DNA from 3 places in the Rhizobium sp. NPDC090275 genome. Region 2 is predicted to be linked to each of the others. Evidence: riboswitches for the same ligand, from Rfam matches in the RefSeq annotation. Region 2 holds a riboswitch; each other region holds the start of a gene.
The links. A riboswitch is a leader RNA that binds a small molecule or an ion and turns the genes downstream of it on or off. The one in region 2 is predicted to bind cobalamin.

Region 1 (5,527 bases), on a different contig from region 2:
CCGGCGGAGATGCCGAGCACGTAGGGTTCAGCCAGCGGATTGCGCAGCAACGCCTGCAGCACCGCGCCGCATAGCGCCAAAGCCGCTCCGGCGCTGGCGGCGACAAGCGCGCGGCTCAGGCGATAATCCCAGATGATGCCTTCATGGATGCGGCTGAGTTCGAAGCCGGTGCCAAGCACGCGGTTTGTAACTGCCTTGGCCGTCGTGCCGACAGGAATGGAGATCTCGCCGATGGATACGGCGAGACTGATGACAAAGCCCAATGCCACGACGGCAAGGACGAAGAGCACAAGCAGCGCTCTCCATCCTCGGTGGGCTATCGACGCGTGCCTCACTTGGAAAGACCGAAGGACTTGATGCCGGCGGCGAGGCGTTCTAGACCATCGATGGTACGGATCGTCGGGTTCATCGACTGCGCATCCATCTCGACGAAGTGCCTGTCCTTGACGGCATCGAGCTGGCTGGTGACCGGGTCTTTTTCAAGAAAATCGATCTTCACCTTCGGATCGTCGGCGGCATAGCGGCGGCGGTCCATGGTGGCGATGACGATGACACCAGGATTAGCTTGCGCGATAGTTTCCCAGCCGACCAGCGGCCACTCTTCCTCGGTGCTGACGACATTGCGGGCGCCGAGCGTCTTCAGAATATAGGCCGGCGCACTGTTCTTGCCGGCGATAAAGGCATCGCCTTGCACTTCCTTGCTGGAAAACCAGAAGGCGACGGGCAGATCCTTCGCGGACCCGCCGAGCGATGCCACGGCATCCGATTCGCGCTTCTTCAAGTCAGCGATCAGGGCCGCGCCGCGATCCTGGATGTCGTAGATTTCCGCCAGTTCGGCGATCTCCTGATAGATCAGCTCCATGGTGAAGAGCTCGCTGCGCACGCCGTCACCACCATCGGTGTTGACCTTCGCGACGCAATCGGCCGGCGAGACATAGGTCTTGATGCCGAGCCCTGCAAACTGCTCGCGCTTGCCGACCGAGCCTTGCGTGCCGACATGCCATTCGAACTCGGCCGCAACCAAGTCCGGCTCCTGGCCGACGACGGATTCGAAACTCGGATCATTGTCGGCCAGCCGCTTGATCTTCTGGTTGACCTCGGCATAGGCGGGCAGCACCGGCCCGACCCAGACCGCCGTGCCGACGATCTTGTCGGCGAGGCCGAGCGAATAGAGAATTTCGGTCATGCCCTGGCCGATCGAGACCGTCTTCGTCGGCGCGCTGTCGAATGTCACCTGCTGGCCGCAATTGGTGATCGTCAGCGGATAGGTCGTTGCCGCTGCATGGGCGGCGGGGAGAAAGGTAGTGAAAGCGCAAGCCGTCGCGATCGAAAGCAGCGCGGTTCGCAGGATGATGCGGTTCATATTGGTCCTCATGTATGGCTGAAGCCCGCAGCCGACTGGCTGTGGCTGTGAAACTCGAAGCGGGGACCGCCGCGGATGATGCAGGACGAAACAGCAAAGCGCTCGCCTGACATCATGCGGCGGCGAACGCTAGCGCAGGATCACGGACATGAGATTTGCGGAGGGGAATAAAGCGGGACCGCGCCAGCGGCTGACGTCAAAAACCATCATATGATGCTCCTCTCCGGACAACCCCGTCCGGGATGGTGGACACTATTTTGACGGCAGGTCTCCTGGCTTGCGAATATGCACCCGACATCTGCCTTCCCACGAAGAGCTTCGCAGTGGCATGGTGTTCAAGACGAACACCACAAGGACATCAGGCAATCCGCTTACAGTTGCGGGGGCAGCCACGGTCTTGGCCCCATTCGGGTCATCCGCACCGTGTTCCCTATTAATCCCGTCGGAAGTCATCCCTTCGGGAACCATCAAGTGTGACTTAGGCGATCCGGCGCCGAGACGTCAAGTCGTGGTGGGCCGACATTTGCGGCATCTAGGGATTGGCTCGGAGATAGGCGATAAGGTCGGTGATTTCAGAAGCCGTCCAGAGGCCGCCGAAGCTCATCTTCGTTCCCGGCACTTTCTTCTTCGGGCTGGATAGAAATTCCGAGAGCGCGGCCTCGTCCCAGACAAGTCCGCCGGCACCGGCCGTCTTCATCGCATCTGAATATCGGTAGTCGGGCAAGCTTCCAGCCGCACGACCGAAGACACCCTTCAGATGCGGGCCGAAACCGTTGCGATCGGAATCGACCGTGTGACAGGCAACGCACAGCCTGAACACCCGCCGCCCATTCTCGAGATCCTCGGCGGATGCCGCGGATGTCATGACGAGCAGGCTGGCGATCGAACAGATCGAAAGGATTGGGCGTTTTTTCATGTGTCGATGGCCTGTCGTGTTGGTTGCCAAATGCATCGTATCGTTTTTACACGGCGCGATCCGCGAACGACACTGCTTACCCAACAAACCGCATAGGCGCCCAGACCAGACTGGTGCGACATGGGAGCACAGCTCCCATGTCGCCTGGCACCTTTACTGCGCGGTCTTGATCTTGGTGACCTCTTCGGCGCTCAATTCGCCGACCGTCGTCACTTCGCCATTGGAGATCTTCCACAGCCGGAAAGGACCGGTGATGTCGCCGTACGTGTCGAAGCTGACAGGACCGATAACCCCTTCATACTTCACCGGCTTGCCCTCCTTGATGAGCTGCAGCGCCTTGGCGAACTCCTCCTTGCCGGCATGGATCGGCGTGCCACCCGCGGCGACAACTTCCGGCATTGCTGCCTTGATGGCTGCCGCATCGGCCTTGCCGGCCTTGGCGATCGCCAGCGCCACGATCGCACCCGCGTCATAAGAGCGATCGGCGGCTGGGGCAGAAGGCGAGATGCCGCCGGAGAAGGCCTCGTAGTTGCCGTTGAAATATTCGGTCGACGCCGTCGGGCTGGTGCCCGAGGAGGTGCCGTAGGCGTTCTCCAGGTACTGCGCGCCGACGCTCTCGATGAAGTCCTTGGAGTTCATACCGTCGTTCAACAAGAAGGTCTGCTTGCCACCGCCGGAAACCCAGGCGCGGGCGATGGTCGCGCCATCGACCGGCGTGCTAACGAGATAGAGCGCATCGGGATCGCCGGCCATGGCGGCGCTGGCTTCGGACGCGTAGCTCGACTGCTTCTCGTTATAGGGCGTCGTCGAGGTGATCGTGCCGCCGAGCTTCTGGTAGGCGGTCGCGAACTCCTTGACCATGTTGACGCCGAAGTCGTTGTTGACGTTGATGATCGCGATCTTCTTCAGGCCCTGATCCATCGCGAATTTCGCGGCCGCCGTGCCTTGCAGCGCATCGGACGTGATGGTGCGGAAGAAGACGCCGTTGGTCTTGCCGCTGCGGCCAAGCTCGGTCAGCGTCGGCGAAGAGGATGCGGGCGAGACCTGCACGACGCCAGCCGGCGCTGTTACCGATGTCAGGATCGGGATCGATACCGACGAGATGATACCGCCGATGATGACGGGCACCTTCTTGATGTTGACGAGCTGGGTCGCCTGATCGACGGCGACGTTGCCCTGGCTCTGGCTGTCGCGCGTGTCGGCAACGATCTTGCAACCGTTGACGCCACCGGCGTCGTTGATATCGCGGAAGGCCATCTCGACGGACTTCGCGCCCGCCTGGCCATATTCACCGGCAGGGCCGGTCAGTTCCATGACGAGGCCGACGGTGATGTCGCAATCGGCAGCAAACGTCGGCGCCGTGGACGCCGCAAGGGCAGCAACCATGGCGGAAAGCAGGAATGTCGTTTTCATTTTTGTTCCCCTTTGTTGAGATTGTATTTCATGATGCTGCCGTGGCGGCCTTCCCTGTCCCGCTCCAGCGTATAGACGTCGCCGTCGAGCGGCTTTGATCGCGCAAGGATCGCATCAATCTCGGCTCTATCCGTTTCGCTGAGCGCGATATCGGCGATGGCGAGATTGGACTTCAGATGCTCCCTGTTGCGGGCGCCGACGATCACCGCCGCGACGCTTGGCTTGGTCAGCATGGCGGCGCTGGCAACGGTGGCGATATCGGTGTCGTGCCGGTCGGCGATCCCTCGCAGCGTCGACAACAGAGCCTGGAACAGATCCCAGCCGCCGAAATCGTCGATGATCAGCTTGTATTTCGTCAGCGAGCGGTTTTCGAGCGGATGCTCCGGCTCCGTTTGGCCGAGCCAGCGATCGCCGAGAAAGCCGCCAGCCACGGTGCCGTAGCAGAACAGCGCGAAATTCTTCTCCTGAGCAAGCGCCACCATACGCTTTTCCGGGCGCCGGTCGAGCAGCGAGTATTGCAGCTGCAACGAGGTGAAGGGCACGCCCGAGCCGATGATCTTGTCGATATGATCCGTGTCGAAATTGGTGCCGCTGATCTTGCCGATCTTGCCGGCCTCATGCAGTTCCTTTAACCAGCCGGCCGTCTCGAGCCAGCCCTCGATGTCATAGGCCCACCAGTGGAATTGCACGAGATCGAGGCAATCGAGGTTAAGCCGCTTGCGCGAGGTATCGATGACGCCTTCGACGTAGGCCTTGCTGATGTTTGGCAGGACCGTGAGATCGGGCACGAACTTGGTGTGGACGCGGATGCGCGACAGCGCCTCGGCGCCGCGCAGGTTCTTGTAGGCGACGCGGAAACGGCCGATCAGTTCCTCGACGCCGGTATAGATGTCGGCGCAGTCGAAAGTGGTGATCCCGGCATCGGCAAATGCGATCATGTCCTCGACGGCGCTGTCGCCATCGATCGTACCGTGCCCGCCAGCCAGCTGCCAGCCGCCGCGGATGACGCGGGAGATTTCGTAACCGGGGGCGATGGTAATGCGCTGCATATCTTTCGGCCTATTCGTCATTCAAGGGAACCGCCGTGGTGGCGGCATGGCTGAAACGGCGGATACCCGTGCGGGTGATCCTGAGCCGTGTCGAGCAATTGGGGTCCGGGCAAGCGATGTCGGCGTCCGTCGTCATCCAGTCGTTGCGATCGGTCGGGCGCTGCTTGGCCGCGAGCAGCGGCAGCACGGAGGAGAGCGAGTAGATTGAGATCCCCTGCCCTTCCGGCAGGTGCAGCATCTCGCCTCTGAGCTCGAAATGATCACCCGGCCTGGCGCCGCAATAGACGGCACCGCCGTCTGGAATGATCACGTCGACCCTCAGATCGAACAGGTCGAAGCCGTCGTTGATGGGTTCAGCCATGATCGTCTCCCGATGCATTGCCGTCGGGTTCGGCATCCAGCCGCCCGCGGATGAGATCGAAGGAGCGGCTGATATCGTTGGAGAGCGACTGCATCGCAGCCTCGACATCGCGCTTTTCCAGCGCATCGATCAGCGCCCAATGATGATTGGTGGCGGCAAGTCCGCCCTGTTCGTCGTGAATATGCGCGGCCTTGCGAATGATCGCGCCCGATTGCAGCCACAGGCTCTCGACGATCGGGATCAGCACCTGCGAGCGCGCCGCATGATAGATGTGGAAATGAAACTGCTGGTTCAGCGCCGAGGTGACATGGCCGATATCCTTGCCGTGCTGCTCGAAAGCGAGGTCGCAGTCGATATTGATCTGCTTCAGCACAGCGAAATCGTCATCCGTCAGATTGGGCAGCGCCAGCGCAACCATTTGGCCC
Region 2 (5,527 bases):
GAAACCCTTGACGCGCAGAACGTCGTGCTCGGCAATGATGCCCTTCAGGGTTTCGACAAAGGCGGCCGGATCGGCGATCGGCCCGAGCTCGACGACGAAGCTGTCGAACTCGTCGTGATCATGCGGCGTGCCGTCCTCATGCTCAAGTTCGTGATGGGACTTGCGGTTGCCGATATCTTCCTCGGTGCCGATGCCAAGGCCGAGCAGAACGCTTGCCGGCACGTCGCCGTTCTTCGCCTCGATCATCGCGGGCTTGCGCGCCGTGCGCGAAGCAACCTCGTCGCGGACGCGGGCAAGGCCGGCGCTGTCGATGAGGTCGGTCTTGTTGAGCACGATCAGGTCGGCGCAGGTGAGCTGGTCTTCGAAGAGTTCCTCGATCGGGCTCTCGTGATCGAGCGTCTCGTCCTCAACGCGGCGGGCGTCGACGGCATCGTGATCGTCGGCGAAGCGGCCGGCGGCGACGGCAGCGCTGTCGACGACGGTGATCACACCATCGACGGTTACCTGCGTGCGGATGTCGGGCCAGTTGAAGGCGGCGACCAGCGGCTGCGGGAGAGCTAGGCCCGAGGTTTCGATGACGATATGGTCCGGACGGTTCTCGCGCTCCAGGAGCTTGCTCATGGTCGGGATGAAGTCGTCGGCAACCGTGCAGCAGATGCAGCCATTGGTGAGCTCGATGATATCGTCCTCGGTGCAATTCTCAGCGCCGCAGCCCTTCAGCACTTCGCCATCGACGCCGAGATCGCCGAACTCGTTGATGATGAGCGCGATCTTCTTGCCGCCCGCATTGGTCAACAGGTTGCGGATCATCGTCGTCTTGCCGGCGCCGAGGAAGCCGGTGATGACGGTGGCGGGGATCTTTTGCTGGTTCATCAATTCAACCCTTCATTTTCAGCGGCAGTCCCGCCGCGATAAAATACACATCCGCGGCGACCGCCGCGATCATCTGGTGCAGCCGCCCGGCATGGTCGCGAAATTCGCGCGCCATCCGGTTCTCGGGCACGATGCCGAGGCCGACTTCATTGGAAACGATGACGAGGCGCGCCTTGGCCTTCGGCAGACAGGCGGCCAGTGCCGCAAATTCCGCCGCCATATCGCGCTCATCCATCATCAGATTGGTGACCCACAGCGTCAGGCAATCGACAAGCACCGCCCGCCCCTCGCCGTCGATCGCGGCAAGTTGGCCGACGAGATCGAGCGGCTCCTCATGCGTCGTCCAGAGGTCACCGCGATCGGCCTTGTGCTGGTCGATCCGCGCACGCATCTCCTCGTCCCACGCACGGCCGGTGGCGATGTAGTGGCGCTCAAGGCCGCTGTCGATGACGAGCTGTTCGGCAAAGCGCGACTTGCCGGAGCGGGCGCCACCTAAAACAAGCGTAGAGGATGCGGTCGTCATGCGTGGACGACTTCAAAGGAGCGCGTCCGGCCTGACGCCGACGCCAAAATCTCATTGTCTGCCATGACAACCTCCGTGCTGGCATTGGGCACACTTGCCCAGGGGTGGGCTTTGCGCCCGGCACGATTGGCAGGTCTCCTGGCTCGCGGGTCCAGGCGACGATCGGAATAGCCACGCAGGCCATCCCGATCGTGCCATCGGTTCTTCCTCGCCTTCCCGGCTGCAATCATGAAAAGGCGGACGATTCGTAGATAAGGAGGCGTCCAACCCCGGTTGATCATGGCTTGCGTCGCCAGTGGCTTTTCCGCCGCCTTCAGCCCCTCGCCCGCCTGCACCACGCAGGCAGCCAGCTTGGGAGCATCCGACGCCGGACGGAAGACCCTGACCGCTCTACAGTCGCGGGGTCGGCTGTGATGAAGGCGCCCTGGTTGGGTCCACCCCGTCACATTCCCTTTTCATCCGCACCGCTTTTGGCGATCCGGAACCATCCGTTATCGATCCATGGTTAGGCAAGCGCGGCTGCGAAGTCAATCGACCGCCAATCGCGGCCACCAGCCAAATTGACTGATATCAAACACCAAGACGATCATCTCTACCAGATTTATCGTCTATTATCAGAGACTTAATGTCATAAAAACTTGTTGCGTCAGCCGGGTTTTTGCCGCATTTGCAGCGCATGCGGCGCAGCACCGCAAATGTCCCCTCCTTTACCACCCTTGAACGGGCTTTCGCCCGCCTAGTTTCCCCATCATGCGCCTGAAAATCAATCTTAGACGGCTCGGCCCGCTACACACACTGCTCGATGCGGGGCGCATGCGCGCGCTCCTGAGGCGCAGCGAGATGGGCATGGTTCTGGCCGGCGCGCTGATCGGCGTCACATCAGGCCTCGCCGTCACCGGCATGAGCCTCATCTCGCGCGAGATGCACAGCCTGATCTTCGGGATCAGCGACGTAGAGCGTCTGAGCTCGTCTCAAATCGACGACAAGTTCCTGCTGATGGCGGCCCCCGTCTGCGGCGGCATCCTGCTCGGCCTGTTGATGTATGTGCTGGCGAAGACCCGCAAGAAGCCGATGGTCGACCCGATTGAGGCCAACGCGCTGCATGGCGGCCGCCTGTCCTTGACCGACAGCATCATCGTCGCCATCCAGAACCTGATCTCCAACGGCTTCGGCGCCTCGGTCGGCCTCGAGGCCGGCTACACGCAGTTGGCGTCTGGCATCGCATCGAAACTCGGCTTCAAACTGCAGCTGCGCCGCGCCGACTTGCGCGTTCTCGTCGGCTGCGGCGCCGCCGGCGCCATCGCGGCCGCCTTCAACGCGCCGCTGACGGGCGCCTTTTATGCCTTCGAGCTCATCATCGGCACTTATACGATCGTGTCGCTCACACCCGTCGTCGTCTCGGCGCTCGTTTCCACGCTGGTCGCACGGCTGCTGGCTGGTAGCGACTTCATCATCGATGTCGGCGATTTCGGCACCGTCATGCCGGCTGATTATGTGCCGGCCATCCTGCTCGGCGCCTTCTGCGCCGGCATCGGCATCCTGATCATGCAGGGCGTCGCCTTTATCGAGGAGCTCGCACGCCGCAGCTCGATCGCGCTCCCGTTCCGCCCGGCGCTTGGCGGCATCATCGTCGGATTGCTGGCGCTGGTGACACCGCAGGTGCTGTCGGCAGGCCATGGCGCCCTGCATCTCAATCTCGACCGCGAGGTCGTGATTCCCGTGCTGATCGGCCTTTTCCTGCTGAAGGCGCTGGCCTCGGCGATCTCGATCGGCTCCGGCTTCCGCGGCGGCCTGTTCTTTGCCTCGCTGTTCATGGGCGCGCTGCTCGGCAAGTTCTTCGCCTATTCGGCCCCTTATTTCGCCCATGCGACGCTGACGCCGATCATCTATGCCGTCGTCGGCATGAGCTCGCTTGCCGTCGCCGTCATCGGCGGGCCGTTGACCATGACCTTTCTGGCGCTGGAGATCACAGGCGACTTCCCGATCACGGCGTTGGTCTTGGCCGCCGTCATCACCTCGTCGCTGGTCGTGCGCAGCACCTTCGGCTACTCCTTCGCCACATGGCGTTTCCACCTGCGTGGCGAAAGCATCCGCAGCGCCCATGATGTCGGCTGGATCCGCAATCTGACGGTCAACAAGCTGATGCGCGCCGACGTCAAGACCGCGAAGGTCGGCATCAGCATCGAGCAATTCAAGGAAAGCTTCCCGATCGGTTCGGCCCAGCGCGTGATCCTGGTCGAGGACAGCGGCAAATATGCCGGCCTCGTGCTTGTGCCCGATATCTACGCCAACCTCACCGACACCGCCGACGAGAGCAAGGGCCTCGACGAATTCGTGCGCTACCGCAACGACTTCCTGACACCGCAGATGAACGCCAAGCAGGCCGCCGCGATCTTCGACAAGACGGAGAGCGAAGCGCTTGCCGTCGTCAACAATCTCGTCGAGCGCACCGTGGTCGGCCAGCTCAGCGAAGCCCACACGCTGCGCCGCTACAGCGAAGAACTGGACCGCCGCCGCCGCGAGGTCTCGGGCGAGATTTAACCCAACAGGTTGTCGAGCCAGCGCTTGTCCAGATGCGTTTCGAGCTCGGCGGCAACCTCGTCAAGCGCCTGCTCGACGCCGGCGCGATAGTCGCGGCTTTGGCCCGTCAGGCCGAAGCTTGCGAGCAGCCGAGACCGGTAGCCATCGCTGGCAAACAGCCCGTGCAGATACGTCCCAATGACACGCCCGTCCCCGGATATCGCGCCATCAGGCTTGCCATCGACGATCGCGAAAGGCCGCACGCGGTCGGCGCCTTCGGTAATCCCGAGATGGATCTGGTAGCCCGAGAGGGCCTCGCCATTCTCGGCCGAAACCGCCACGCTGTTGCGAACGGTCTTCTCCGCGTCCATGACGGTCTCGACGTCGAGCAAACCGAGCCCCTCGATCTCGCGCACACTCCCTTCGATCCCCAGCGGATCACGCACCATGCGCCCTAACATCTGGTAGCCGCCGCAAATGCCGATGACCCGTCCGCCGCGCCGGATATGCGCGGAGAGATCCTTATCCCAGCCTTGAGCCCTGAAATCCGCAAGATCGGAAATGGTCGACTTCGAGCCCGGAAGGATTATCAGCTGCACATCGGCAGGTAGCTGTTCGCCAGCGCGAACGAAAACCAGCTCCACATTCGGCTCCGCCAGCAGCGGATCGAGATCGTCGAAATTCGCGATCCGCGGCAAAACCGGAACCGCGATCTTCAGAGCCCCGGCCTGCCCCCGCGCCAGCCGCTCCAGCGCCACCGAATCCTCGGCCGGCAGCCGCGCGGCGGCCTTCAGCCACGGCACGACGCCGAAACAGGGCCAGCCGGTGAAACGCCCGACAGCAGCGATCCCGTCGTCGAACAGCGACACGTCGCCACGAAACTTGTTGATGATATAGCCCGAGATCATCGCCCGGTCCTCGTCAGACAGGATCGTGTGCGTCCCGACCAGCGAAGCGATCACCCCGCCGCGATCGATATCGCCGACGAGCACGACCGGCACGCCGGCCCTCGTCGCAAAGCCCATATTGGCGATATCGCCGGGCCGCAGGTTGATTTCGGCCGGCGACCCCGCCCCCTCGACGATGACGAGATCGGCGCCGCGCGAAATCCTCTGAAAGCTCTCGGTGACATAGTCGAGCAATTGCGGCTTCAGCCGCTGGTAGTCGCGCCCCTTGGCCTGCCCCCAGACCTTGCCCTGCACGATGATCTGGCTTCCCACATCCGATTGCGGCTTGAGCAACACCGGGTTCATGTGCACGGAGGATGGCACGCGCGCGGCCATCGATTGCAGCCACTGCGCCCGCCCGATCTCGCCGCCATCATCGGCGACCGCGGCATTGTTCGACATGTTCTGCGGCTTGAACGGGCGCACCGAGATGCCGCGATTGGCAGCCAGCCGGCATAGGCCGGCGACGAGCACCGTCTTGCCGACATCCGAGCCGGTTCCTTGCAGCATGATGGCTTTGGTCATTGGCGCGGCGCTCCTCAAAACTGAAGACGGCGTACAACGGCGTTTTAGTCCCGGTCAATCGCAACGGCTCAATCGGAGCCGCTTGAAATGCGAAAGCCGCGCAGACCTAAGGTCGCGCGGCTTGCCGAAATACGCTGGC
Region 3 (5,527 bases), on a different contig from region 2:
ATCAAGCGCTTCGGCATCACGCCGCGCGCGGCCCTCGTCTCGCACTCGAACTTCGGTTCGCGTGAATCCGAAAGCGCCACGAAGATGCGCAACGCCCTGCAGCTCGTGCGCGACACTGCCCCCGATCTGGAAGTCGATGGCGAAATGCATGGCGAGAGCGCGATCTCCGAAACGCTGCGCAAGCGCGTCATGCCGAACACGACGCTGCACGACGAAGCCAATCTTCTGGTCTTCCCGAACCTCGATGCGGCCAACATCACGCTCGGCGTCGTCAAGTCGATGACGGATGGCCTGCATGTCGGCCCGATCCTGCTCGGCGCGGCCATGCCGGCCCACATCTTGGCGCCGTCGGTCACCTCGCGCGGCGTCGTCAACATGGCGGCCCTCGCGGTCGTGGAAGCATCACAACCTGCGTAATTTGCCTTGAACGCTGAAAATGCGTTAGGCTCTGAGCGGCAGCTTGTTAAGACAAGCAGGTTATATCGAAGGGCGGGCCATGGTCCGCCCTTCGCCATTTGGTATTTGCTCACTGACGGGACGATGCCTTGAAACGCCTCACGCTGGCCGCAGCACTCCTGATTGCCCTTTCCGCCCCTGCCTATTCGCAGCTGGCGCCGATCTGCGGTCAACTGCGCGCTCGCTTGGCAACCATCCCGGAAACGATCGGCGGCGGCATGTCGTCAGAAATACGCCGCTTCGCCAGCGCCATCACCGAACAGAACCTCGAGCTTCGCAAGCTGCGCAGCGACCAGCGCCGCAGCGGCTGCAGCAGCGGCAGCATGGTGGTGATCGGCGGCGACAATGCCGGCTATTGCGGCGAGCTCGAACAAGCCGAAGCGAAGATGCTCGACAACATCGCCGACCTGCAGATGCGTCGTGACGAGTTGCGCGCGCAAAGCCCGGACGCCCGCCTGCGCAACGAGCTCTTCGCAGCGCTCGACGAGAACAACTGCAACGCGCCCGTGCAGCAATATGAAGAGCCGCAATATGCGAACCCGCCCAGCATCGACGATCAGGCGATGCGCAGCGACACCTTCATTCCGCTCGGCGGCGAGCGTCAGCGCTCCTACGAGTTCTCGCCCGGCGGCCAACCTCTGACGCATCTGAACACGATCTGCGTGCGCAGCTGCGACGGCGGCTTCTTCCCCATCCGCTCGAACGCCACCTCCTTCGATTTCGCCCGCGACGCCAACACCTGCCAGCAGATGTGCCCCGGCATCGAAACAGAGCTCTACTATCACGACGTTTCCAGCGGCGAGAGCGAGAACATGATCTCGGCCTCAACGGGTGCGCCTTACAGCGCCATGCCGAACGCATTCGCCTACAAGAACCGCAAGCCCGGTGAAAAATCCTCCTGCAGCTGCAATCTGCCCGCCTATTACGAACAGATGCGCCGCAACCAGTCTGTGAGCGCCCCGTCGCCTCAGAGCTCGATCACCACGATCGAAACCCCGAACACCGCCGCCGCCAAGCCCGAGAGCCCGGCCACACCTCAACAGCCCGCACCGCAGGCGCAGGTCCCCGATCGCCCCTACGATCCCAGCGCCGGCAAGGTGCGCCAAGTTGGTCCGCAGTTTCTGGCGGGCGATCAGGGATCGATTGACCTGAAACACCCCGCCATGCCGGGCGCCCAACCCCAGCAACCGCCGGCGCAGAAGCAGTAGAGGGCGTCGCGCGCTATTCGCCCCCGCCCCAGCGATCCGCAAACACCAGCTCTTCCAGCGGCAGCCGCTGCCGCCAGCCCTTCACGGCGAGTTCCGGCTCCTCGTAGAGCCGGTCGACATAGCCAACACAGAGCCAGGCGACGATCTCGATCCGATCAGGCACGCCGAGCGCCCGTTTCAAATCCGCCTCGTGAAAAATGCTGACCCAGCCGACGCCGATGCCTTCGGCACGCGCCGCAAGCCACAGGTTCTGCACGGCACAGACGGTGGAGTAAGAATCCATCCGCCTATTATGCGTACGCCCCAGCACCACGTCGCCGCAGCGATCCGGATCGCAGGTCACGCAGATGCCGACGGGCGCTGTGCGAATGCCCTCGAGTTTCAGGTTTCGGTAGGCCTGCTGCCGCTCGCCGGAAAACATCTCCGCCGCCTCGGCATTCGCCTTGGAAAAGGCTTCCCACACAGTGGATCGCACGGCCTGATCACGCACCACGATGAAATTCCACGGCTGCATGAAGCCGACGGACGGCGCGTGATGGGCGGCAGCCAGCAGCCTCCCGATGACGTCATCGGGCACGGCATCCGGCAGAAATTCCGATCGTACGTCGCGTCTGGTCTCGATGGCTCTGTAAACGGCGTCGCGCTCGCTCGTCGAAAAGGCACCAGCTCTCGCAAGAGAGCCAGATTGGTCTGGTCGCATCGTCAATCCCCAACAACACAACCGGCCGCTGTCCAGGCGGTCAGTCTATGATTGTCGGGCCGGTCTTCTGACTTGGCGTCATCCGTCTGCCACGCCTTCCCGGCAAAGCGCCAGTGGCATCAAGCGGCAGACGTCGGCCTTACAGCGTTGGGCACGTTCCGGTCTTGCACCGAATTCCCGATTCTCCCGCAAGCTTGCGGGCACCCGACGCGCCACCTATGCCGACAAACCGTGACTTGTGCAATCGCTCAAACCTCGACCGGGAAATATCGCACATAGGCGAACTCATCACCATCCGGTGACCAGTTTGGAACATTGATCGATCCCTGCCCGCCGAAGAGTTCGAACAGCGTCGTCAGATTTCCCCCGTCCATATCCATGATCCGCATCCGCACATGCTTGTCGCGCGGATGGTCGAACACATCGGGATCGTAGGAAATCAGCACGACCTTGTCGTTATTCGGGGATGGATGCGCGAACCAGTTGCCGTAATTGTCGTGCGTCACCTGCTCGACGCCGGTTCCGTCGGGATGGATGCGCCAGATCTGCATCAGGCCGGTGCGGCTGGAGTTGAAATAGATCCAGCGCCCATCTGCCGAATAATCCGGCCCGTCATTGCGGCCCTCGCCATGCGTCAACCGCCGTTCTTCGCCGCCGGTCACGTCGATCGTGTAGATATCGAACAGGTCGCCGCGAATGCCGCAATAGGCGAGGTCCTTCCCGTCAGGCGACCAGCCATGCCAGTAGGACGGATGATTGGTGGTCACCAGCTGCGGCGCCCCACCCTCGATCGGCAGCGTGTAGATCGCCGACTTGCCGAACTCGACCTTGTCGGAGATGACGATCCTTTTGCCATCGGGCGAAATCCCGTGGTCGTTGTTGCAGGCGGTCGCAAAGCCGGTATCGACATGCGCCACCTTGGCAGACCCGTCGAGCGCCAGCCGGTAGAGCAGGCCCTCGTCGTTGAGCAGGAGATAGCTACCGTCAGGAGCGTAGTTGGGCGCTTCGACCAACCTCTCGGTCTGCCAGATCACACGGGCCTCGCCCGTCTTGACGTTGTAGATCTCGACGGAACTGCGCATGCAAACTCTCCTCTGACGCGAACATATCCATGACCTACGACAGCTAATTAAGGCACGCAAGGATCGCCCGCGCGCGGCAATGGCACTCCTCATCCCGAGCCCGCGCGAAATCAGGCAACCGGCCACCGAAAAGTTTGTGATCAAAAAAGCGTTAAGGCCGCGAAACAACAATGGTTCATCTAGCGTTCATGACGAAGATGTGACAGTTCGATGACGTTATGATGACGCTGGAGTTCCGCCATTGATCGCGCAAGTTTTCAAGTCCGGAGCGGCAATGCGCGAGGCGGCACTCTATGGTGGCGTTGGCGCGGATACCCGCCCTTCCATCCTGCGCGGCGCAATTGCAGTCGCCTTGACCGCCGTGATGGCGTTGCTTGCAACCTTCTCTGTCGAAGTGATCGCGCGCGGCGGCGCAACCGACGTGGGCGCCTTTCTGTCTTCCACGGCCCGCCCGGGCATGACCACGGTCGTCATGCTGACCATCGTGATGCTCTGCGTCGATGCGATCCTCGGCCGCCGTTTCCTCTCTGCACTGGTCGTCCTGCCGCTCGTGCTCATGCCGGCGCTCGTCTCCAATCAGAAACAGCACTATCTCTCCGATCCGCTCTATCCCTCGGACATGCTGTTCGGCCGCCAGATCCTCGAACTGCTTCCGGTCATGGTCCGCGACCGCCCGATGACGGCTATCGCGGTTGCCGTCGGCATTCTGCTCTCCGTCACCGGCCTCGTGCTCGCATGGCGTTACGCTTGGCGTCGCCTGCCGAAGATGGCGCGCCGCAACCGCATCCGTAATCTCTGCCTGACTGTTCCCGTCATCGCCGCCTTCGGCTCGCTGATGGATTACTCGCAATATTCCTATATCCGCGACCGCCTTCAGGTCGTGCCGATGATGTGGGACCAGAAAGAGAACTACCGTAGCAACGGCTTCATTCTCGCCTTTATCTTCAATATCCCGATGGCCGACGTCGCCTCGCCCGCCGGCCTCAATGCGCAGGCGCTCGACGCCATTCCCTCACGCAACTACGGCTATCTCAGCGGACCGAGCGACAAGCCCGACGTGATCATGCTGATGAGCGAATCTTTCTGGGACCCGACGCGCCTCAAGACGCTGAAATTCTCCGAAGACCCGATGCCGACGATCCGCGCGGCACAGTCCGGCCACGTCTTTTCGCCCGAGTTCGGCGGCATGACCGCCAATGTCGAATTCGAGGCGCTGACCGGCTTCTCGAATGCCTTCCTGCCTTATGGCAGCATTCCCTACCAGCAGTATATCCGCAACGACATCCCGTCGCTTGCCACCTTCTTCCGCGGCGAAGGCTATGCGGCCCGCGCGCTGCATCCGTTCAGCGGCTGGTTCTGGAACCGCAACGAGGTCTACAAGGATTTCGGATTCGAGGAATTCCGCACCGAAGACACCATGCCGACCATGGAAAAGCGCGGCATCTTCGCCTCCGACGACAGCCTGATGAAGGAGATCATGCAGGAAGCCGACGGGCTCGACCGGCCCTTCTTCTTCTTCGCGGTCACCCTGCAGGGACATGGCCCTTACGAGCCCAACCGCTACGCCAACAACACGGTCGACATCACCGGCAATCTGACCGACGCCGACCGCGCCACGCTCGCCACCTATACGCAAGGCGTCAAGGAGGCCGACGAGAGCTTCCAGATGCTGACCGAATGGGCATCCAAGCGCGATCGCGAAACGATAATCGTGCTCTGGGGCGACCACTTGCCGCCGCTCGGCAGCGTCTACACGAATACCGGCTACATGCCAGACCAAGTCGCAACCCGCCGGGCATCCGTCAGCGTGATGAAGCAGGAGCACGAGACGCCGCTCGTCATCTGGTCGAACCGCAAGGGCGTGAAGCAGAACGTCGGCACCATCAGCCCGTCGCAGCTGCCCTATCATGTGCTGAAATTCGCCGGCTACGAGCACCCGTTCTATACCGGCTTCCTCGGCCGCGTGCAGAAGAAGTATCCGATCGTCGACCGCTATCAGCTGATCACCCGCGACAACACCGCTTCGCCGGACTGGGTTCGCGACGCCAAGACCATCGATCCGCTGGTCCGCGACTATCGCT

Region 1: it holds a riboswitch for cobalamin, as region 2 does, so the genes downstream of both, ACIQUB_RS13000 (ABC transporter substrate-binding protein) here and cobU (bifunctional adenosylcobinamide kinase/adenosylcobinamide-phosphate guanylyltransferase) in region 2, are expected to answer to the same signal.
Region 3: it holds a riboswitch for cobalamin, as region 2 does, so the genes downstream of both, bluB (5,6-dimethylbenzimidazole synthase) here and cobU (bifunctional adenosylcobinamide kinase/adenosylcobinamide-phosphate guanylyltransferase) in region 2, are expected to answer to the same signal.

Annotation. Positions count from the first base shown of each region.
Region 1 is NZ_JBIVYL010000004.1:392,070-397,596, reverse strand. It holds gene ACIQUB_RS13005 (FecCD family ABC transporter permease) at 1-290, opposite strand, end outside; gene ACIQUB_RS13000 (ABC transporter substrate-binding protein) at 332-1,363, opposite strand; cobalamin riboswitch at 1,608-1,847, opposite strand; gene ACIQUB_RS12995 (c-type cytochrome) at 1,896-2,279, opposite strand; gene ACIQUB_RS12990 (ABC transporter substrate-binding protein) at 2,433-3,665, opposite strand; gene ACIQUB_RS12985 (aldo/keto reductase) at 3,689-4,741, opposite strand; gene ACIQUB_RS12980 (TIGR04076 family protein) at 4,752-5,102, opposite strand; gene ACIQUB_RS12975 (GntR family transcriptional regulator) at 5,095-5,527, opposite strand, start outside.
Region 2 is NZ_JBIVYL010000001.1:748,030-753,556, reverse strand. It holds gene cobW (cobalamin biosynthesis protein CobW) at 1-873, opposite strand, end outside; gene cobU (bifunctional adenosylcobinamide kinase/adenosylcobinamide-phosphate guanylyltransferase) at 878-1,396, opposite strand; cobalamin riboswitch at 1,507-1,900, opposite strand; gene ACIQUB_RS03600 (chloride channel protein) at 2,147-3,937, shown strand; gene ACIQUB_RS03595 (cobyric acid synthase) at 3,934-5,388, opposite strand.
Region 3 is NZ_JBIVYL010000014.1:24,670-30,196, forward strand. It holds gene ACIQUB_RS27505 (NADP-dependent malic enzyme) at 1-417, shown strand, start outside; gene ACIQUB_RS27510 (DUF2865 domain-containing protein) at 546-1,664, shown strand; gene bluB (5,6-dimethylbenzimidazole synthase) at 1,678-2,364, opposite strand; cobalamin riboswitch at 2,404-2,587, opposite strand; gene ACIQUB_RS27520 (TolB family protein) at 2,613-3,446, opposite strand; gene ACIQUB_RS27525 (LTA synthase family protein) at 3,721-5,527, shown strand, end outside.